One region of the Pristimantibacillus sp. Z349TD_6 genome, then DNA from elsewhere that is predicted to be linked to it. Evidence: riboswitches for the same ligand, from Rfam matches in the RefSeq annotation. Region 1 holds a riboswitch; each other region holds the start of a gene.
What was found. A riboswitch is a leader RNA that binds a small molecule or an ion and turns the genes downstream of it on or off. The one in region 1 is predicted to bind cyclic di-GMP.

Region 1 (7,621 bases):
TTACTAGCTTAACCATTTTGCTCAGGTGATCGCTCACCTTCGCTTACGTAAAAACAACTAAAGGATGTTTCAGCAATTCTTTTTCTTTCGTTATCCAGTTTTCAAAGTGCAAATGTTTTGCGCTGAGTTTGCTTCAGAGTTAATCTTCAGCAAAGACAGTACATTATTCTTTTTGGTGGAGCCAAGCGGGATCGAACCGCTGACCTCCTGCTTGCAAGGCAGGCGCTCTCCCAGCTGAGCTATGGCCCCAAATTTAATATGGGTACCGACTTCTCAGAGTCGATAATGGTGGGCCTTAGTGGACTCGAACCACCGACCTCACCCTTATCAGGGGTGCGCTCTAACCAGCTGAGCTAAAGGCCCATAGGTATTCCCTTTGGACTTCCTTTGAAAGATGATTAATCTTTCAAAACTGACAACGAGTAAGCGATAAACTGCCAAGTTTATCCGAACCTCATCGGGTCCGGGTATTTCCTTAGAAAGGAGGTGATCCAGCCGCACCTTCCGATACGGCTACCTTGTTACGACTTCACCCCAATCATCTACCCCACCTTCGACGGCTAGCTCCCTTGCGGGTTACCCCACCGGCTTCGGGTGTTGTAAACTCTCGTGGTGTGACGGGCGGTGTGTACAAGACCCGGGAACGTATTCACCGCGGCATGCTGATCCGCGATTACTAGCAATTCCGACTTCATGCAGGCGAGTTGCAGCCTGCAATCCGAACTGAGACCGACTTTGATAGGATTGGCTCCACCTCGCGGTTTCGCTTCCCGTTGTATCGGCCATTGTAGTACGTGTGTAGCCCAGGTCATAAGGGGCATGATGATTTGACGTCATCCCCACCTTCCTCCGGTTTGTCACCGGCAGTCATCCTAGAGTGCCCACCATAATGTGCTGGCAACTAAGATCAAGGGTTGCGCTCGTTGCGGGACTTAACCCAACATCTCACGACACGAGCTGACGACAACCATGCACCACCTGTCTCCAATGCTCCGAAGAGGGGCACTATCTCTAATGCTTTCATTGGGATGTCAAGACCTGGTAAGGTTCTTCGCGTTGCTTCGAATTAAACCACATACTCCACTGCTTGTGCGGGTCCCCGTCAATTCCTTTGAGTTTCAGTCTTGCGACCGTACTCCCCAGGCGGAATGCTTAATGTGTTAACTTCGGCACCAAGGGTATTGAAACCCCTAACACCTAGCATTCATCGTTTACGGCGTGGACTACCAGGGTATCTAATCCTGTTTGCTCCCCACGCTTTCGCGCCTCAGCGTCAGTTACAGCCCAGAAAGTCGCCTTCGCCACTGGTGTTCCTCCACATCTCTACGCATTTCACCGCTACACGTGGAATTCCACTTTCCTCTTCTGTACTCAAGCTTTGCAGTTTCCCTTGCGACTTGGGGTTGAGCCCCAAGTTTAAACAACAGACTTACAAGGCCGCCTGCGCGCGCTTTACGCCCAATAATTCCGGACAACGCTTGCCCCCTACGTATTACCGCGGCTGCTGGCACGTAGTTAGCCGGGGCTTTCTTCTCAGGTACCGTCACCTTGGGAGCAGTTACTCTCCCAAGCATTCTTCCCTGGCAACAGAGCTTTACGATCCGAAAACCTTCATCACTCACGCGGCGTTGCTCCGTCAGACTTTCGTCCATTGCGGAAGATTCCCTACTGCTGCCTCCCGTAGGAGTCTGGGCCGTGTCTCAGTCCCAGTGTGGCCGATCACCCTCTCAGGTCGGCTACGCATCGTCGCCTTGGTGAGCCGTTACCTCACCAACTAGCTAATGCGCCGCGGGTCCATCTATAAGTGATAGATTGCTCCATCTTTCCCGATTCAGTCATGCGACCATATCGCGTATCCGGTATTAGCATTCGTTTCCGAATGTTATCCCAGTCTTATAGGCAGGTTACCCACGTGTTACTCACCCGTCCGCCGCTAAGTATCAGAGGTGCAAGCACCTCATCAACTCCGCTCGACTTGCATGTATTAGGCACGCCGCCAGCGTTCGTCCTGAGCCAGGATCAAACTCTCCAAATTGGTGTTTGACTTGCTCATTACTTTTTTATCGCTTTTTTCGCTTATCCCGAAGGATTTGCGAGGCAGTTATTACTCGTTGTTCAGTTTTCAAAGAGCAATCTTTTCTCTCTTGTCGTCCGTGTATCTCGTTGGCGACCTAGATAATATATCATAGGCGTATATAGCATTGCAAGTGTTTTTTTCATTATTTACGAAAAAGTTTTCAATACTCCTATTTGCCTTCTAATTACGTAATCGTTGCTTCGCTTCCTCCTCACCTATATTGAAGAAAGACATAAAAAAACGAGCTGTGCGATTTTCGCAAGCTCGTATGACTTCTAATATGTTTTTGTAACAGTATATTGAGCTGCATCCTTGATAAGCTCATACTTTTTCTTGCCCTTCTTTAGACCTGCATCAACTGTCGTATCAATCGTAACCCATTTCCCATCCAAGTACACTTCATTCCAAGCATGATAAACATCCACATAAGTAGATTGTCCCATCAAGAGCTTCGTAGGAATATCCACGCTCCGCAGCATTGCCGCAAATAATGAAGCGTATCCGTAGCAGATATCCTTTCTCGATTTAAAGGTGCGATCAATATTGGGGAGGTAATCAACTGACAGATTAGCAGCTAATTGATTATCATAACTTACATTCGTAATAATATATTCGTAGATTGCCTTTACTTTCTCCATATCCGTTTTTTTATTGCTGGCTAATTCTTTTGCCTTGACGATGGCGCTGCTCGCATTCGACCAGTCAATATTCTGGATAGAATTCAAGTACAAAACCTTGTTGTCTTTCAAATCAAGCGTCACGGTTTCTTTCTTCGCCAGTTTGTATTTGTTGCCTGTTGTATTCTCAAGAACGGATATCGTGTATTCACCATTGCCAAGCTGCAACGGAAACTTCTCAGCTGTTTTTCCGCCAGTTAGATTATATGTATAATTTGATGCGCCTTTTGCGATCATAAGCTTCGTTTTCACTTTAGTGTTCACTTCATATTGTACGGAGACAACACCTTTATCTAAATTCCCCGTATTGAGCCAATCAGAAGAGTCCGCTTCATTTGCCTGAACGACCGTTACATGGATGGATGCAAAAAGAACAAAAGCTGCGATGACTAACATAAATTTACGCATGAATATACTCCCTTCGGTAGCTGGCTGCCATCTTACGGAAGGCCCTTTAGCTTTGCGTCCCTACCTTTCGATAGGTTTGCCATTATCGTGTGAAGCGCTATGTGATGAATTTCCCCTATACAAACAAAAAAAAGCCTGTTCATTCGGTAGCTGGCTGCCATCATACGGAAGGCCCTTTAGCTTTGCGTCCCTACCTTTCGATAGGTTTGCCGTTATCGTGTAGCGCTTTATTAGTTCTATTCTACCATATGAATCTAGCAAATCAATAGATTGCACTACAATATCAATCATAATTTGAATGTTTTTAAGGATTGTTGTTGCAAATTCTCGATATTAGAAAAAAAAGAACCGTTGGCTGCTAAAAGCCATACGGTCCCTTGTCTTTTTCTTATTCAGCAGAACGCTGATCTCTCATATGAGGGAACAACAGTACATCACGAATAGATGGAGCATCTGTTAGAAGCATGATCAATCGGTCGATACCGATTCCTAGTCCGCCTGTTGGCGGCATGCCGTATTCCAGAGCGCGGATAAAGTCTTCATCCATCTCATGCGCCTCGTCATTTCCATGCTCACGCTCAACAAGCTGCGACTCGAAACGCTCACGCTGATCAATCGGATCGTTAAGCTCCGTAAATGCATTAGCATGCTCACGTGCTACGATGAATAGCTCAAAGCGATCGGTGAAGCGTGGATCTGCTTCGCTCTTCTTAGCAAGCGGCGAGATAGCAACCGGATGTCCTGTAACAAAGGTTGGCTGAATAAGCGTGTGCTCACCGAACTGTTCAAAGAAAGCGTTGAGAATATGACCAAAAGTCATATGCGGATCAACGGCAACTTTGTGTTCTTTCGCCAAACGATGGGCTTCCTCGTCGCTCATTTCCACGCCGAAATCTACGCCCGTCGTTTCTTTGACAAGCTCAACCATGCTGACACGGCGCCACTGAGGTGTCAAATCAATCTCTTGGCCTTGATAAGTGATTTTTGTTGTTCCAAGAACCTCTTGCGCAATATGTGCGATGACATTCTCTGTCAATGCCATAATATCCTTGTAATCAGCATAAGCCTCGTAAAGCTCAATCATTGTAAACTCTGGATTGTGGCGAGTCGAAATCCCCTCATTCCGGTATACACGGCCGATCTCATATACTTTCTCCAATCCGCCTACAATCAGTCGCTTCAAATGAAGCTCGATTGCAATACGCATGTAGAGCTGCATGTCCAGCGCATTATGATGCGTTTCGAAAGGACGCGCTGCAGCACCGCCTGCAATGGAATGCAGAGTTGGTGTTTCTACTTCTAGATAACCGCGGGAATCTAGGTAGCGACGCATGGATTGAATGATTTTGGAACGAGTAATAAAGGTTTGTTGGACGTCGGGATTCACGATAAGGTCAACATAACGCTGACGATAACGAAGCTCTACGTCTTTCAAGCCATGATATTTATCAGGCAATGGAAGAAGCGACTTTGTCAAAACTTCAATATCACGTGCTTTGACAGAGACCTCGCCTGTATTCGTTTTGAATACAACGCCTACTACGCCAATGATGTCACCGATGTCCAGCAAGTCAAAAGCTGCAAACTTATGCTCTTCAACGGAATCTTTACGAACATAAATTTGAACCTTGCCGCTCAAATCTTGAATCGTAGCAAAACCCGCTTTACCCATGCCGCGTTTCTGCATAATACGGCCAGCAATACGCACTTCAACCGCTTTTTCTTCTATTTCTTCTTTGCTGAGCCCTTCATAGGCTTGTACAATATCTTTGGCGTTATGAGTGCGTTCGAACTTTCGGCCGAATGGATCCACACCTAACCCTCTAAGCTCGTCCAATTTGTTTCTGCGAATTTGCAAGAGCTCACTTAACTCCTGCTGTTCATTGATTTCTTGTTCCACTTCTTTCATCTCCTTGATCATTCGGCAAAAGCAAGCAGCTGTCACCGGATTCATGCAGCAAAATCTCGTTTCGCAATAAAATATAAGCAATGTATAGACCTGTAATATACGTTCTTATATTTTAAACGTTCAAAAAGCTTCCCACAAGGAAGCTTTTTGAACCGCACATAGCAAACATTATTTTTTGATATCGAGAATTTTGTATTGAATAATGCCGACTGGTACGCTAACTTCGACAACGGTGCCTTTTTTCTTGCCTAGAATCGCTTTACCAACCGGGCTTTCATTTGAAATCTTGTTTTGCAAAGGATCGGCTTCCGCTGTACCAACAATGGAATAATCCATTGTGTCGCCATACTCCATATCCTCAACTGTTACGATCGAACCGATGCTCACGGTATCAATATCAATATCGTCATTATTTATAATACGCGCATTGCGCAACATTTTCTCAAGGGTAAGAACGCGGCCTTCGATAAATGCTTGCTCATTCTTCGCATCTTCATATTCCGAGTTTTCGCTTATATCACCATAGCCAATTGCTACTTTAATACGTTCAGCTACTTCACGACGCTTGACCGACTTTAGGTTCTCTAATTCATCTTCGAGCTTTCGCAGCCCTTCTTGAGTCAGAATGATTTGCTTATCGTTCATCTTTCCGATTCTCCTGTCATGTGACTAATTTTTCATACCTTGTATGAATTCACTGTTACCTAATATATTACGCTTCTTATTCCTCATACCAACTGTTGTTTGAAGCGCTCTTGATGTCTTCGTTAGATTATATTGCACGATTATATTGCAAAGTTACCCTGAATGTCAATCAAAGCCAGACGACCCATTGAAACCGTTTCATTTCTGAAATGTAGAGCAGAAGCCGCATGATAGCGGCTTTTGTCGAATGGTGTCGGCTCGCTCCCGTTACGGGGTAAATCGCATAACCGATCTATTGTATTTTAGTAAGCGACTACTTCAACAGAACCCGCTTCTTTGCTTGACACAGCACTGACAGCTTGGAATTCCTCGTCCTCTCCAAGCGAGCGGGCATAGTTTTCCAAAATCGCTGCCATCGGATCACAGCCGATATGATCGAGCAGCCTTTTTGCATCCTCTGGTGAGAAAACGTCGCCATTCCCAATTACGGGAATCGCTACCGCTTCATTGACATCCTTTATAATGTCCCAATTAGCCTTGCCCGTATACTAGCATGTAAAATGGCTTTGTCACTTACTATCTCAACACATACAAGACCCGTTCCAAACTCCTTGGCAATTAATCAAAAGGCAGGATTGTACACGACTGCCATCGGCGCTGGCACCACTCTATGCTTCATTTCGATGCCACCGATTTTCAGCATGTCACTCCTTCCTCCTCTTCTAATTGCTTATGGTTCATTTCTTGTGTACCAGACAGCACTATTCACGGTTATCAGACATTAATTCCTCATAGCTGATGCCGAGCGTCTTAGCGATATGATTTAATAACTTCGTATCCGTCTTTCTTGTTCCTCGCTCCAATGAGCCAAGAACGGCCACCGATACGCCAAGCTCCTTGGCCAGCTCCTGCTGAGTATAGCCCTTCAGCTTTCGAAAGGCTCTGACGCGCTGCGCCAATTGATTGTTTTCCATAACGTAATGCCTTCCTTTCCATCCAGAAGCGCTGCTTCAGATACTGCGCTTACCTCGGACTGCAGCCGATGTGTTTGATCCAAAACATCATGCAGCGGAACGAGTACGAACGACCGCTCCATCATACGCGGATGCGGTAATGTTAATTCCTCTTGATCCATTCTGACATTATCGTATAGGAGCAGATCAAGGTCAATGGTTCTCGGTCCCCAACGAATTTGTCGAACTCTACCGAGCTGGTGCTCGTACTCCAAAAGCTGACGTAAAAGCATTAATGGAGATAGTGTCGTTCGTACAGCTAATGCCATATTGATAAAGGGTGGTTGCTCTGTGTAGCCTACCGGATCAGTCTCATACATGCCCGACACTCTGCTTACCACGATGTTCGGGTGCGCATCGATGAGGCTAATCGCTTCCAGCAGCAGTTGCTCACGGTTTCCCATGTTTGATCCTAAAGCGATATATGCCTCTGCCTGTGCGCCATCAAGCGGGAATTGTTCGTCCATCATTGTCCCGCTTTCTGCGCAGTTCTACCGTTACTCCGTCAAAATGGATATCAAACGGCGGGTTTGGCTTCGTTACTCGAACCGTCACTTCATTTACCATAGTATAAACTTCCAGTACTTGCGATGCAATGTGACCTGTTAAAGCTTCGATAAGCTTAAACGGAGGGCCCTCTACAATCGTTTTCGTGAGAGCGTGGATTTCTGCATAATTCACCGTACTGTTCAAATCATCGGTTAACGCTGCTTGCTCCAAATCCATATTGAGTTCAACATCCACATAATATTTCTGGCCTAGCTTGTTTTCTTCAGGAAATACGCCGTGGTAGCCGTAAAACCTCATCCCTTTGATCATCATTTTATCCATTATAGTCACTCTCCTAACGATGTACCTTATTTAAAATAGGAAACGGCATTCTACAACACAA
Region 2 (7,621 bases), 610 kb from region 1:
TATTTTAAATGGCGCTCTGCAATCGTCAGATATTACGCCTATCGTTCGTAATAATCGGACGCTCATTCCGGTCCGTTTATTTTCAGAGAAACTAGGCCTAAAGGTCGGGTATGACGGGAAAGCGAAAAAGATTACCATCGATTAACGATGGACGAAATATATCCAATCTGTGGTATGATAGAGTAGATTAACCTTTAATATAGAAAGGTTGCCGATCTACAGTGGACCACCTTACAGTCGATATAAATCGAGTCATTAAAAACGCAATCGAAGTGATGGAAGACAGCAAATACCAGATTTATGAAATATGTGAATCCGCGCGCACGGAGCTAGAATCACTCGAGCAGGAGCTTGAAATTGTCCTTCAAGAAACGGTGAAGACAATTGACAAAGTTGACCAGCTGGAGCAAGACTATCGCCGTGCGCGTATAAGGCTGACAGAAGTGAGCCGGGATTTCGTGCGATACAAGGAAGATGACATTAAGTCTGCCTATGAGAAGGCTACACAAATCCAGCTGGATTTGATGGTGTACCGCGAGAAGGAATCCTACTTGAAAGCACGTCGAGATGATTTGCAAAAACGTGTTCGAAATGTAGAAAATTCCATCGAGCGTGCTGAAACGATTGCTTCGCAAATAAATGTCGTACTTGAATATTTATCGGGTGATCTTAATCAGGTTACTCGTATTCTTGAGTCTGCCAAAACCAGGCAGCTGCTGGGATTGAAAATTATTTTGGCGCAAGAGGAAGAGCGTAAACGGATCGCCAGGGAAATCCATGATGGTCCCGCGCAATCACTCGCAAATATCGTTCTTCGAACAGAAATTGCAGAACGTATGCTAATCAAGCAGGAATTTGTGATGGTGCAGGAAGAATTAGTAGATTTAAAAGGACAAGTGCGCTCCGGCCTTGAGGAAATTCGCAAAATTATATTTAATTTGCGCCCGATGGCGTTGGATGATTTGGGGCTTGTGCCGACTCTTCGAAAATTCACTCAGGATTTTGAAGAGAAAACAAAAATACATACCATATTCGAGCTTATAGGTAAAGAAACTCGGATGCCCTCTGCAATGGAAGCGGCGATATACCGCTTAGTTCAGGAAGCTTTTACCAATGCACTAAAACATGCGAGCGCTTCACATGTAATGCTCGAGATTAACTATCAGCCACAGCATATTTCACTCGTAATTCAAGACAACGGCGTTGGATTTAACAGCGATTTAATCGAGCAGGATGCTACTCGAAACGCACATTTTGGATTGGTAGGGATGAGAGAACGCATTGAGCTAATAGAGGGAAGGATGGATATAGACTCAAATCCCGGTAGAGGGACGAAAATTATAATAGATATACCTACTACTGCCGAATCTAGAAAGGAGTAAGATGATGATGATCCAAAGAGCTGCAAGCAATGTGAATACAATCAAAATTTTACTTGCGGATGACCACCAGCTGTTTCGTGAAGGACTTAAGCGGATTCTAAATATGGAAGACGATCTTGAAGTTATCGGCGAATGTGGTGACGGCATTCAAGTTTTAGAGTTTTGCAATCATACCATACCTGAAATTGTCCTGATGGATATTAATATGCCTATAGAGAACGGTGTCGTGACGACTGAACGATTAAAAAGTATGTTTCCTGATGTTAAGGTTATCATTTTATCTATCCACGACGATGAGAGCTATGTATTCGAGACCCTTCGTAAAGGGGCTACGGGTTACCTTCTGAAGGATATGGAGGCAGAATCGCTAATTAACGCCATTCGTTCCGTTGTCCAAGGTCATGCCTATATCCATCCTAAAGTGACAGGCAAGCTCATTAACCAGCTTCGCCGTATGACGTATTTGGATGAGATGGGAATTGTCTCAGGTGCTGCAGCTGCTCAGGAACCGGGAGTTAAGTTCGTTGCTGGCGATGAAAGCCCATTAACACGCCGTGAGGCAGAGGTGTTAAGGCTTATGGCAGAGGGCAAGAGCAATAAGCTCATTGGAGAGTTTTTATTCATTAGCGAAAAGACGGTTAAAAACCATGTGAGCAGCATTTTGCAAAAGATGGAAGTTGATGACCGTACGCAAGCTGTTATCCAATCGATCAAATATGGATGGGTTACACTGTAGCAGCCTTTTTGATCATTACTTACATATCGAGCAAAATCCCGTATCGGTTGATGCGGGTTTTTTTTGTTTGCAAATAATGTTGTGGAAAAGAAAAACACTCCTAAGCTATATAAGAACAGCCTAAGAGTGCGTTTTGGAACATATCATCTTAATTATTTTCTTTGTTTTTGTTTGCGAAGAGTAATGAATCCCGCTGAAAGGGCAAATGCCCCGATGAGATAATAAGGAACCGGACTGCTTTCGCCTGTTTTTGGCAGAGTAGCAAGCGGGACTTGATCTTCATCTACAGCAACAACAGGATCGATTGGCGGCTCGCCTTCTCCACCTTCAGTAACTCCTCCAACAGGTGGATCTTCATCATCAATTTCAACAATAGGTGTTGCTTCAGGTGATGATGTAGGTGTTGTCGTTACTGTAGTTGTTGCAGTAGGCGTGTTGTTAGGCGTGCTCACAGGTGTGGAAGGTGGTGTATTGTTAGGTGTGCTCTCAGGTGTTGGAGTTGGTGTAGCTGTAGGCGTGCTCTCAGGTGTAGGAGATGGTGTAGCTGTAGGTGTGCTCTCAGGTGTAGGAGTTGGTGTAGTTGTAGGTGTGCTCTCAGGTGTAGGAGTTGGTGTAGCAGTAGGTGTAGTCTCAGGTGTAGGAGTTGGTGTCGATGACGGTGTTGGAGTAGGCGTAGAGCAGGTTTCGCCTGCGTTCACAAGTGAAAGCTCTTTCTCCTTGCCCCAATGGATCTTCAGCGTATTAGGTACAGCTTGTGGATCAGTTGGGTTGACGAGCTCCGTATTCGTTGAAAAGCTTACGGAACCTTTTCCAGGTATTACGCCATTTCCTGTTTGAGTGGAATTTGGAATTTCCCATGAATAAGAAACCTCAATGTTACTCTCATTGGTTACTTTCCAAGCTCTTGTTTTATTCGGGTCGGCGGAGCAGGCCGTTTCAAGTTTGAGCTTAGCCGTATTAATAACTGCTTTTTGCACAGATTTATCTGTGGTTACTACGATCTGCTGGGTAGCCACTAAATCGGTGGTAAAGCCATCTAAGGTTAATTCTTTTAATGTATAGGTGCCGATAGGCAATTCGTTGAATTGCAAAATACCGTCACTATTGGTAACGCCGCTTTTGACTAATTTATCGTCTTTCCAAAGCTCGAAGGTAATGCCTGCATGAGGAGCGCCCTCGACATCATTTAAATGTTTGTTGATGATGATACTACCCGTGCAGCTGTTCGAAAGCTTTAGATTCCATGCTAAAATTTTGTCACCATGAGCGCCGGGACCCAATGTCTTAATTAAATCTCCGCTATAGATATCTAATTGATAAGGCAAGCATCGTGGAATGTTAATCGAAACGGAGTAAGTACCTGCTTTGGGATATATAATAGACTGTCCCTCAAAAAATGTTTGCTTGTTGTATGGAATGGTTGTATCGCCGGGTCCAGGTGCCCAGTCAGCAGGGCCTTCATAGCCGGAGAAGCTGACTCTAACACAATCTTTTAACGTCTGGAACGTAGCGGTAGCTGTTCCGTTATTATTGACTACGATATTGGAATGCGTGGCAATGACATCCTTGCGATCCGATGAGTACTGTGGACAGCTATTCTCATCTACGAGTGCTGCAGCATTCGTACCTTGATTGCTATCACCTTCCGCCATGGCAAGGGAACTAAGCGACAATGAATAAATTAATAACAGAGCCAGGGCTAAACTGATTTTTTTCCTAAAATAACGCATCTTTCACTCTCCTCTTAGATACGTAGTGGGGTTCCAAGAGGGCCGGTTACACTACTAGCTCCATATAATCCAAGTGTCCAATTGTAGATTATACTTCATCGCTTCCCTAGTTATTTTGATTGTGAAAATCCACTCTCCCTTTCTATATGCGTGCACCGGTTATATATGCATGCTTTCATATTAAAATGATAACATGTATTGGAAATTGCTCAAGGGTGTTTCTTTGTCAGAAAATGACTAATAATCATCATAAAGCAGGATATATTTTTGGCATAACACACATTTTGTCACCTTGTCCCTTGATTGCGGAACCAGTGGGCTCTTCATGGCATATAGTGTCACAAAGAGGAGGTGGCCGCCATGTTTGAACTTCTACTTCTTGTTATTGGCTGTTATGCTTTGGCTGCATTGTCGGTGCATCTGGCGTATCGAATTTGGCGAGGGCGCCAGCAATCCAGCAAGCATTATGTGCTCGTTGCTGACGTTCAGCAAAACAATATGGAATGGTATGTACGTTCGCTGTTTTCTTTCTCTCGGCGAATGGGGAAAAACGTTCGTTTGACGATCGTAGATCAAGGGGTTACAGAGGAGACACTGGCTATTGTTGAACGATTAGCTAGAAAGGGCGATGAGGTCAGGATTCACTCTAATGGATCTAATCCGTTGTCTGAAAGCGAAGGCAGTAAGCGTTCTCAAACAGAGGGTGTGGATGGAACTCAGCTGCTATGGCTGCTCCAGGCAGAAGGAGTTGTGTCGCTTTCCGATCATGCGGTGCTAATTGATTTGCAAAATCCGACAGATTTGTCGAAAATGCCATTTTAGTATATACTCTACGGTAATGAAATAGTCGGAGTGAAGCACACTCAATAACGCAAATGCGTTGTTGGGTGTGCTTTTTTTTGTTTACAGTGCTTGCAAACATCATTCTCCTTTTGTCAGGGAAGGGAGAGGCCATAGTTAACATAACAGATGAATTATGAAGTCAGTTCTATAAAGTGTCGAGGGAGCGAATAGAGATGAAGGCACAATTGTATGTTGTGAAAGTGAAAGACTGCTGGCAGGCTCGACTGACCATCAAGGCAATGGTGGATAAATACTTCTGGATGCATGGAACATTTGGTAAAGCGGGATTCTTGAACAACGAGATCGCAGAGGAGGGATGGCTGCTAAAAGAAGAACTGCCGCTCGGGGATGCGTGCGTTGCAGTGGAGCTTTGGGATGCGGCTATGAAACGTGGCAGCGGCGGCAGAAACGGTGCGAGTAAAAGTTTGAATGAAGGAGGACGGAATGCTGATTATGAGGCGATTGAGCTGTTGGCGGCATGTGCGGAGGAAGCAATAGCTGATGGGGCGAGTGGAGATGCAGCAGCTGGCGGGTTGAATAGTAGTAATCAGAAATCTAGTGAGTTGGAGAGAAATTATCGGAAACACAGTGGAGGAGTAGAGCAAGCAGTTCATAATGGTAAGATTAGTTTCGGGAGTCGTTGGCGTTTTTTGGGTAATCGAGGGAAGCGGAAAGGAGCGTTGGCGATAGAGAGGCTTTTTGGTTTAGTGGAGAGGTGGGAGAAGGTAGGGGGCGTTGTCGTTGGGGAAATCGGAGGAGCAGCGCTTGCGAATAATGGTGAAAAGCATAGCAGCGCTAAGCGTGTGGGTGGCGAGGGAGCGCGAGTTTATAGCGCTGCAGAGCTGGGAGAGATCGCGGCAGGAGCGAAGCTTGCCGCGGGTATGCTGCAGGGACGTGCGCTTTTGCGAAGCGAGGCGCACGCCCTGTTGTCTAGCGCAAGCTGTCCCGGTGCCGCGTCAAGCTGGAGAGAATTGCTCCAGCTTGCTTCGCTGCTCGGGCAGGTGCGCCTGAGTGGATCAATCGCCGCCGTGGGTGGCGGGCGATTGGACGCTTTAGGGCGCCGCAGGCGCGAGCGCAGCTGTTTGCGCTGCGGGAGCGGCGAGGCGCAAATGCACCGCACGGCATGTGCAGCGTGCGGGAGGCACTGCGCCTATTGCATGGCGTGCATTGGGATGGGGCGAAGCCGGGAATGTGAGCTGCTCATTACGGGGCAGCGCGCGGGGTTGAATTGGACAGAGACGACGGTTCGCGGCTCTGGTAAGGGGTTGAGGCAGCTGACGTATGAACAGCGGCTTGGTAAATGGGGGCTTAGCCCTGCGCAGACAGCTGCAGCAGCCAAGGCACTGCAGTTTGTGGAAGAGCCGCCGATAGACACGGCATTGTCAAAGCTGGACAAGCAGCGCCAGATGAGAGAGTTTCTGCTTTGGGCTGTAACAGGGGCTGGCAAGACGGAGATGATTTTTCCGCTTGTTGAGTCTGTCCTGCTGCACGGCGGAAAGGCGCTTATTGCCACACCGCGCCGTGATGTGGTGATTGAGCTTGACCCGCGTATTCGGAAAGCTTTTCCTAAGGCGTCAGTCGTAACATTATACGGTGGTAGTGATCAGCGCTGGGAAAGCGGAGATATTACGCTTGCCACAACGCATCAGCTGATGCGGTTTTATCAAGGCTTTGATCTCGTTGTAGTTGATGAACTAGATGCGTTTCCTTTTGCGGGTGACCCATTGCTGCATTTTGCAGCAGATAAGAGCTGTGCGCCAGGCGCTGCTCGTTTGCTGCTGTCTGCTACGCCGCCTAGCGAGCTGCAAAGAGCAGCAAAACGAGGGAAGCTGCCTCATGCAAGAGTACCTGTTCGATATCATCGTCATCCGCTTCCAGTGCCCAAGCTTCTACAAACGCCAACAGTAAAGCAGATGCTCCAGCACCGCAAGCTGCCGTCAAAGCTGTTAGCGGCCATGCGGTCATCGCTTGATCGAGGTGCTCAGCTGTTTGTATTCGTACAGCAAATTGTTCAAACCGAGCCTATGGCGGCTTTATTACGTGCTGCTCTATCACATCCTGCTGTTGCAGCAACCTCTTCACAGGATGAAGAACGAACAGAGAAGGTTCAGCGTTTTCGCTCGCGGAATATACGAGTACTAGTCACAACTACCATTCTAGAGAGGGGCGTCACGATTCCTAAAAGCGATGTCTATATTCTCGACGCGGACGGAAGGTTATTTGACGAGGCTTCACTGGTTCAAATGGCTGGAAGAGCTGGCCGCTCTGCGGATGATCCATTCGGTCGTGTGTACTTTTGCAGCCATGATCGCAATCGCCCTCAGTTGCAGGCGGTACGCCATATTCAAACGATGAACCGCATGGCTCGCAAGCAAGGCTACTTGCTCCCCACACCCAAAGGAGGCTCGCCAAAATGAACGTCTCGCCAAAAGCATGGCTGCAGCGTCTGCAATCCGCTTTCACCACATCTGCGCAGCTGCTCGCTCCAACGTCTGCCGCATGTCTCCTATGCGGCAAACCGCAAAGCGAGGCTCGCAGCGCGAGCAGCTACAACCACGCGAAGCTGACGACCCAGCTTCGTAATTCCCTTTGCGTAGCGTGCCTCTCCGCAATACCATGGCTGACCCGCATCGCCTGCCGTAGATGCGGGCGCGGCATCCCATGCGAAGACTGCACACGTCGTCCGCATGGCGCATTCATATGCAACCGCAGCGCGGTTCATTATAATCAAGCGATGCGAGCCATGCTCGCCTTGTATAAATACAGGGGCAATGAGCAGCTTGCCCCTTTGCTCGGGGATATGCTTTTGCCTCCATTCGAGGCGATGACCATGGAAATCATTCAACAGTTTATCGTGGCAAGCAGCAGCAGTCGTAAACCAAAAATATCAATAGCAGACTGCTGGGATGCTATTACCTACGTTCCTGTAA
Region 3 (7,621 bases), 470 kb from region 1:
AGATGAAAATGGTCAAACCATTGACCGTAGAAGTGATCTCAAAATACTCGTCTCGAAAAACAATGCATCGTACCTGGAGTATAACTACCTGAGCTGGTCTAGTGACAAGCAAAACGGTAAATTGACTCAAGTATATAATAACGAATTCCGTCCTACGGAAACGGGAAATTATATAGTTAAAATTATGCAAAGAAGTAATCAAGAAAATTGGATTGAACGCAGCAGCACTGGCTTTACTGTTGGACCAAAGCATGAATTCGACTTAGAAATTCGCGATCAGAATGGCAACCTTGTAGATATGGTTAACAAGCCTTATCTCACATCTGATATTGTTGAGAAATTATCCATTACTGTTCGTGAACATAAATCCGGTATGGTCGGAGATCCCGTTGAAGGTGTGTCCCTCTTCTTATATGGCCAAGAACATACAAGCAAGTCAGATGCTAACGGCCTTATAACTTTATCAAAAATTTATGCCGGTGGTCACAATGATCTCACATTCAGCAAAACTGGCTATTTGGACAAAACCATTGATCTCATGGCTATTAATTCAGAGAAGCAAGCTGTTATCCGTGTTTCTGGGCTCGATAAGCGTGAAGAAAGCGATAAGCTGAATGTAGTTGGTGGAGTGCCAATGAAGGATGCTACCGTATTTGCTACTATTCAGTCTGGTGATACCGTTCAGAAACAACAAGATTATCTTAATGAAGATGAAACGGTAAGCTATTTGATTGTTCCATCACCATCAACCGTAAACTTGGATTTTGTTCGCAGGGTTAATATGAGCAGCAGCAATAGCGGTTCACCTTTTGGCTATTATATGCTGGGCTCCGTGAAGACCGAACCAGGCAAAGACTACAATGTTGTACTCGATGCAAGGCAACCTCTTCAGCAGGTGTCTACCGTCAATTTAACCAAACAAATGGACGAAGTAACGATTGCACGCAAAGAACTCTCTGGTGTCGAATATCTACCTTACCTCATCGACGATAACCAAGGAGAAAACAACCGTTTCTATGCAACAAAGGGAACTTATAATGTAGTAGCAAGAACCATGGAAGGCAATATCATTTATTTGGAAAACGTTGAGCTGAACCAAGATGTGAATACACTTGATATTCCAACCCAATCAAGCTCCCTCGCCCGAGTAAAGGTGCTTGGAGACGCAACAATTAATTCTGTAGCCTATATTACAGATAAGCAAACCAAACTAAGCGGATATGTACATTTTGAGGAAAACTTCGTTAATTTGACGCCGGGCAACGTAGCCGTTTCCATTAATGGATTTGACGGTTCGAAGCAATATCAATATGATGTGCGTTTGACGAAGGATGATTTAAAGGCGGGTACACAAAAAGAAATCACAACATCCGCTCTTAAAGGAATTGATATTTTCGGTCTCGACCAATCCGGAAAAATTATGCTTCCTGTAAATCAACGCTGGATTAAACTCGGACTGGTTAATGAGAATGGAAATGAAGTACAGCTGTACAGTACGCCAGAGCTTATCGTATTTAACAATAGCTGGAGCAAAAGCTCAAATAATATTTTGCCGGAGGCTTCAAAAATTGTCATTAAGAACAGCAGTGGAACAGTTGTTCAAGACAGTACAGAAAATGAATACCTTCCTCAGTGGATATATATTGAAGCGGACGGCGAGTATACAATAACCGCATCCGTGACAATGGAAGGTAAGACATTCACGTTAAATAAAACAATTAAAGTGAGCACTGTTGGTGAAGAAGTTACAGAACCGGAAACGAAACCAACTCCAGACACTGGACCTGGACCGGGAACTGGACCAGGAGTTATCCCAACACCATCTCCAACACCAGTAAATGTAGACAAAGGTTTACAAGATCTGCTAGAGAACAGCAAGACCGATAAAGACAAAGCTGACAAAGCAGCGGATCTCATTAACACTCTTGTTAACTCAGTAAAGGATGTCAAGGATAGCAAAGAAGCTGAAAAGTCTGTTCAGAATGTATCAGCAACGCTTGCTTCGGCATCTAAACTGCTTGAATCTATGCAAACAGCTAGTGAGAAAGCTAAAGTAGCGGCAACTATTACAGAGATGGTTAACAATACAAAATATGCTTTTGAACAAGTTGAGAATGGTCCGAAAGCGATCGAACTAGCTAAAGTTATCATCAAAGACACTGCTTCTGTTCTGAAAAACCTAGGTAACATAGATGCAGCACAGATCGATGCACTTAAAGATTCGCTTGTTTCACTTAGCAAAAAAGCAGTAGAAAAAGCTGCAACCGTCACTCTGGATAACAAGGATGTCAAAGTAGATGGCAATGCGCTTACGACATCGCTTGATGCGAAGAAAATCGGACAACAGCTAGAAACAACGAAAAAAGCTTTGGATGAAACGATGAGAGTCCTTACAGGCGCAGTCGGAGCAGACAAAGCAACGAGCATCAATCCAGTTGTAACCATTAATATTCCAAAACAAAGCGAGAACGTCACTAAACTCGCTGCTGAGCTGCCTTCTGAGATTTACCAAGCTGTGAAGGATAGCGGTCTTGCGGGACTTAAGCTCTCAATGGGCAACGTCGGCTTCACTGTTGAACCAGGAACATTCGGAAACGTAGCTAGCGGCCAAACGATCTCACTAGCAGCAGAAGTCGTGCATAATTTAACCGTAACTGCTCCAACTTCAGCCAAGCAAGTAGCAAACATACCTGTTATGGAGTTTAATGCATCGGTAGATGGCAAGAAGGTAGAAGCATTCAACAAACCAATTCCAGTATCATTTGATGTATCCAATATTGATACGACTAAATACTCGGAAGCGGATCTAGCAAACCTTACCGTTTACTTGTTGAATGAAAAAACGTTAACTTGGGAGCCTGTAGGCGGTCTTTATGATCCGATTACAAAAACCGTTAACGTAAATCGTGGACATTTCAGTAAATACACAGTTATGAAGGCTGGCCAAACGTTCACGGATATTGCAACAACACACTGGGCAGCGACAGCTGTAAATAGCCTTCTTAACAAAGGTGTACTTGATCAAACGACTACATTTAGTCCAAGCAAAAAAGTAACACGCGAGCAATTCGCTGCATGGCTCGTTCGCTCTTACGGTCTTGATGGGACCGGCCTAAGCCTCCCATTCAAAGACGTAGCTAAGGATAGCGAGTATTACGATGAAATCGCTGTGGCTTACGAACAAGGCCTAATTCAAGGTAAATCGGCAACTGCCTTTGAACCAAAAGCAGAAATTACACGTCAAGAAATTGCTACATTCTTATCCAGAGCACTTACAATTTTCAACAGCAAGAAACTAACTAGCACAAGCACTGAACAGCTTAAAGGCTTCAAGGACAGCTCATCTATTGCCAGCTGGGCAAAAGATGGCGTTGCACTTCTTATGCAGCAGAAGCTAGTAACAGGCTACCAAGACGGTACTTATAAGCCGAACCAAACCACGACCAAAGCGGAAGCGGCAGCACTTATCTACCGCATTTACACGGGTCAATAACACAAACTAAAGAGGCAGTAGAGAAGTCAATTAGACTTCGCTACTGCCTCTTTTCTGTTCTTTTAGGCTAATTAAAACTATATCCGTATAGAAGCAATGCTACATCAAACCCTCTGCAATAGCTCTTCCTGCTTCAAGCTCTTTGTTAAAGGCTTCTCTGTAGGAAGCAAGAACGTCTGTGCTATACCCATTCGTCGTCAACTTAGCTTTCGTATCTGTCATGATAACTTCAAATTTTGCAGAGCAATTGTCTACTTCTTGAAGTCCTTTAGCTTTAAGCTGAGCTTGAACCGTCTTATCCGTTGCCGCTACATACTGCAATCCAATATCCATAAGAGTTACCTTGCAGCTTTCTTTCAGCGCAGCGAGCTTGTTCTCTGCTTCTGCCGTAATTTGCTCATACGTCGGTTTAACTGGTACGCCACCACCGCCGGCATTACCCGTACCGCCTGTACCACCAGAGCCTCCAGTTCCGCCACCCGTGCCTGGAAGGACTACTCCGCCGCCACCTTGCTCAGCTCGATATGCCTCTGACTCACCGCTAACTGTTTTCGTCACCGGATCGTAGCTAATCTGAGTGCCTACCGATTCTGACAAGAAACGAATGGGCACATAGATCGAGCCTTTATAGGCATAGAGGGATTGACCAGCCGGCAATGCCTTCGTCTTTCCATTAAACACAAGAGTTGCTTTCACTGGCTGTATCGCAATCGTAACGCTCGTTTGTGGCTTCTGGCTGCCCGTAGCGGCACTTTGCAATTGTTTCTTCAGAGCCGCAAGCTCTTTCTCTGTTGGCTCGGAGATTGTCGCTTTAGCCCCATCCCAATTTACTGTTTTTAGTAGCGCGTAAGAAATATAACGAATCGGTACATATGTACTTCCTTGATGAATAAATGAATATTGTCCATCGGGCAGTTTAAGCGCTTGTCCATCAAATTGCAGCTTAATGGGCTGTGTCTTTGTCTTAATCGTTTCGGTTGCTGCGGATGCAGCGGTTGCAAGTACGGATGACAACATCATTACAACCAGAAAAATAGATAGAATACGTGACTTTTTCATAGAGCCTCCTCAGAATAGTAAAGCTTACTTGTTTAGCGAGTTTGCAATTACTGCAAGCGCATTGGCTCTAGCACCAGCCTTCGCACTCTCGTATTGCGCGCTCCAATCCGGAAAGCTTTGCTCACCTAGATCGGCTGCTTTATACTCGCTCTTGGCATTGCTTATTAATTGATTGAACCTGGCATCACAATCGGCTTCCGCAGAAAATACCTTATTCAGATATTTACTTTGAATAGTAGCAAGCGTAGCTTCTTCATCTCCGCTAAGCTCTTTCGCAATTTGCTTAACCAAGCTATTGCTAGTTGCTTGACACGAAGATTTCAGCTTTTCCAGCTTTGCTGTAACCGATGCATCAATCTCTTTTTTCTTCTGGGACTTATTTTCGGAGTTTGTAGATCCCTTATCCGGCTTTTGTCCCTTGTCTACATTATTAGACGCTTCATCTGGCAGCAAAGTTGCGCTCGGACTAGGTTTAAGGACTTCATCTGGCTGCGTCGTTGGAACTAGATCAGGCTCTTGTGATGGAGTAGCATCAGGTTCTGAAGCCTGATCTGTCTGATTAGTAGATTGTTCATTGGGCTGCTCCGTAATCTTCGGCGACTCTTGTCCTGCATTACTATCTGCAGCTTCTTCAAGACGCCCATTCAGTTCATCTACCTGATTTAACTTCGAATAGAGACTCATGCTTCCATAAATGACAATACCGATAACAACGAGAGCACCTGCGATAATCATTAGTGTTTTGTTCGTTTTTTTCATTGTTTTGGTTTCATATGAGCCACTAAAGAAGCAATGATTGCATATGAATCTCCTTTTTAGAATTTAAAATAAAAAAGCTGACGCTTCATAGTGACGGGGCGTCAGCTTGCGGATATAGCGTTTTCAGACCTTGTTAATGACACGCTACGTGCTTATTCATGAGACAGCCGCTAGTTTATTTTTGTGATAAACAATCCTCAAATAAATCTCCATGCGCTTTTTCTCATCTAAGCAATCTTTTCATAGCAATTCATTGAATCCCATACAGAGCTGATGCCATTCACGTACAACGTTTGCGCGCATGAACATAATAATAACCTCCATGTTTCCACATAAACCACGCGGGAGGCACGATATTCGGTAGCTGGCTGGCAGTCTTTTAAAAGATAAGCCCCTATAGCTTTGCGTCACCACTTTTCAATGGTTTTGCCTTTATCGTGTGGTTATGCGGTTGTTTTGTTTAATGGTATGGTAACAAAATTGTTGAAGGGTGTATAGGGTTTATCACAATTATCTAGTCTTACTAATACCATTAAATGCAATATTATTTTAGCCTAAGATACTTTGTCCAATATTCGCATTATCTTCAGTATCCTCATAGCCATTTGGGTTATTTAGCTGCCAACGCCAAGCATCGGCACACATTTCTTCAATTCCTCTCTCTGCAACCCAACCTAATTCACGCTTAGCTTTTGTAGGGTCAGCATAACACTCTGCTACGTCACCGGGTCTTCTATCAACTATAGAATAGGGAATACTCCTACCAGATACTTTTTCAAACGCATGAACCATTTCCAGCACACTATAACCTTTGCCAGTGCCAAAATTATATGCTTCTATACCAGATTTGGACATTACTTTATCAATCGCCTTCAAATGTCCTATCGCTAGATCCACAACATGGATATAATCCCTAACCCCTGTACCATCAATTGTAGAGTAGTCGTCTCCAAAAATACGAAGTTGTTCCAATTTCCCTACCGCTACCTGTGTAATATATGGTGTTAAATTATTTGGAATATCTCTCGGATTCTCCCCAATTTGACCACTTACATGCGCACCTACAGGATTGAAATATCGTAGTAATGAGATACCCCAACTATTGTCTGAAACATAAAGATCCCGCAGTATCTCTTCAATTATCCATTTTGTACGTCCGTATGGATTAGTCGCTCCCAAAGGAAAATCCTCAGATATTGCTCCAGATGCGGTAGGAGAATATACCGTAGCAGAAGAGCTAAATACCATTTTCTTGACATTAAATTTCTGCATAACCTGACAAAGATTAAGTGTTCCCATAATATTATTCTGATAATAACTGAGTGGCACCTCAACTGATTCACCAACTGCTTTGTATCCAGCAAAATGGATAACTACATCAATCCTATTTTCTAAAAAAACAGTTTCTAAACCCTTTATATCTAATAAATCAGTATTATAAAATTTTATATTTACTCCTGTGAGTTTTTGCATTTGATGCACGGTTACAATACTACTATTAGCCAAATTATCTAATATAATTACATCATAGCCTTCATTTAATAATTCCACACAGGTATGGCTACCAATATATCCGGTTCCTCCAGTTACAAGTATTGTCACCGACTCACTCCTTTTCTCAAATACAATTTTTTATGTGATTTTGTAGATGATTCTATAAAATGTATTCAAATGGTTATTTATTCTCTGAGCTCAATCATTATTTTATATCATCCTAATCAAATCTTACAATATCGTCTTCCTCAAGATAGTCACCCATTTGAACCTCAATGATTTCAAGCGGCAATTTCCCTGGATTCTCCAGACGATGCTTTTGTCCAGCCTTCATAAATATACCCTCTCCAACTCGTACAAATTTTACATCTTTATCGATAGTTACTTTTGCCATCCCATTTACCACAATCCAGTGTTCACTTCTATGATGATGTAATTGATAACTTAACCCTTTCCCTTGATTAACAGTGATTTTCTTAATTTTATAAGAACCTTTTTCTTCCTCCAAAACTTTATAGTGACCCCAGGGACGATAATCCTCGACATGATAATTAGTCCTTATATCTCTTCTCGCTTTTAAAATCTCTACAATTTCTTTTACTTTTTGAGACTGTTCTTTTTTGCAAATAAGTAGTGCATCTCTATTATCTATAATAATTAAATCTTCAATACCAACTGTAGCGACTAATTTCCCGACTTCTGAATACACAATATTATTAACTGAATCTAGCAGAATGTTGTTACTATTGGAAATATTATTTGCTTCATCTTTATCAAAAACTTCGTAAAATGAATCAAAACTTCCAAGATCATTCC

Region 2: another riboswitch for cyclic di-GMP. It lies ahead of AC0VYE_RS31910 (SpaA isopeptide-forming pilin-related protein); the one in region 1 lies ahead of AC0VYE_RS00470 (transglutaminase-like domain-containing protein).
Region 3: another riboswitch for cyclic di-GMP. It lies ahead of AC0VYE_RS02490 (hypothetical protein); the one in region 1 lies ahead of AC0VYE_RS00470 (transglutaminase-like domain-containing protein).

The regions. Positions count from the first base shown of each region.
Region 1 is NZ_CM149662.1:91,116-98,736, reverse strand. Features, by position in the region: rRNA gene AC0VYE_RS00490 (23S ribosomal RNA) at 1-14, opposite strand, end outside; tRNA gene AC0VYE_RS00485 (tRNA-Ala) at 174-249, opposite strand; tRNA gene AC0VYE_RS00480 (tRNA-Ile) at 287-363, opposite strand; rRNA gene AC0VYE_RS00475 (16S ribosomal RNA) at 480-2,035, opposite strand; gene AC0VYE_RS00470 (transglutaminase-like domain-containing protein) at 2,353-3,162, opposite strand; cyclic di-GMP riboswitch class I at 3,175-3,253, opposite strand; cyclic di-GMP riboswitch class I at 3,305-3,383, opposite strand; gene lysS (lysine--tRNA ligase) at 3,551-5,071, opposite strand; gene greA (transcription elongation factor GreA) at 5,240-5,716, opposite strand; partial or broken gene AC0VYE_RS00455 (tRNA-dihydrouridine synthase) at 6,136-6,419, opposite strand; gene AC0VYE_RS00450 (helix-turn-helix domain-containing protein) at 6,478-6,690, opposite strand; gene folK (2-amino-4-hydroxy-6-hydroxymethyldihydropteridine diphosphokinase) at 6,642-7,199, opposite strand; gene folB (dihydroneopterin aldolase) at 7,174-7,560, opposite strand.
Region 2 is NZ_CM149662.1:7,352,068-7,359,688, reverse strand. Features, by position in the region: gene AC0VYE_RS31925 (stalk domain-containing protein) at 1-145, shown strand, start outside; gene AC0VYE_RS31920 (sensor histidine kinase) at 222-1,382, shown strand; gene AC0VYE_RS31915 (response regulator) at 1,390-2,118, shown strand; gene AC0VYE_RS31910 (SpaA isopeptide-forming pilin-related protein) at 2,271-3,848, opposite strand; cyclic di-GMP riboswitch class II at 3,880-3,963, opposite strand; gene AC0VYE_RS31905 (glycosyltransferase family 2 protein) at 4,209-4,670, shown strand; gene AC0VYE_RS31900 (ATP-dependent helicase ComFA) at 4,865-7,108, shown strand; gene AC0VYE_RS31895 (ComF family protein) at 7,105-7,621, shown strand, end outside.
Region 3 is NZ_CM149662.1:556,382-564,002, reverse strand. Features, by position in the region: gene AC0VYE_RS02500 (S-layer homology domain-containing protein) at 1-3,493, shown strand, start outside; gene AC0VYE_RS02495 (copper amine oxidase N-terminal domain-containing protein) at 3,593-4,552, opposite strand; gene AC0VYE_RS02490 (hypothetical protein) at 4,577-5,311, opposite strand; cyclic di-GMP riboswitch class I at 5,668-5,752, opposite strand; gene galE (UDP-glucose 4-epimerase GalE) at 5,861-6,913, opposite strand; gene AC0VYE_RS02480 (mannose-1-phosphate guanylyltransferase/mannose-6-phosphate isomerase) at 7,026-7,621, opposite strand, start outside.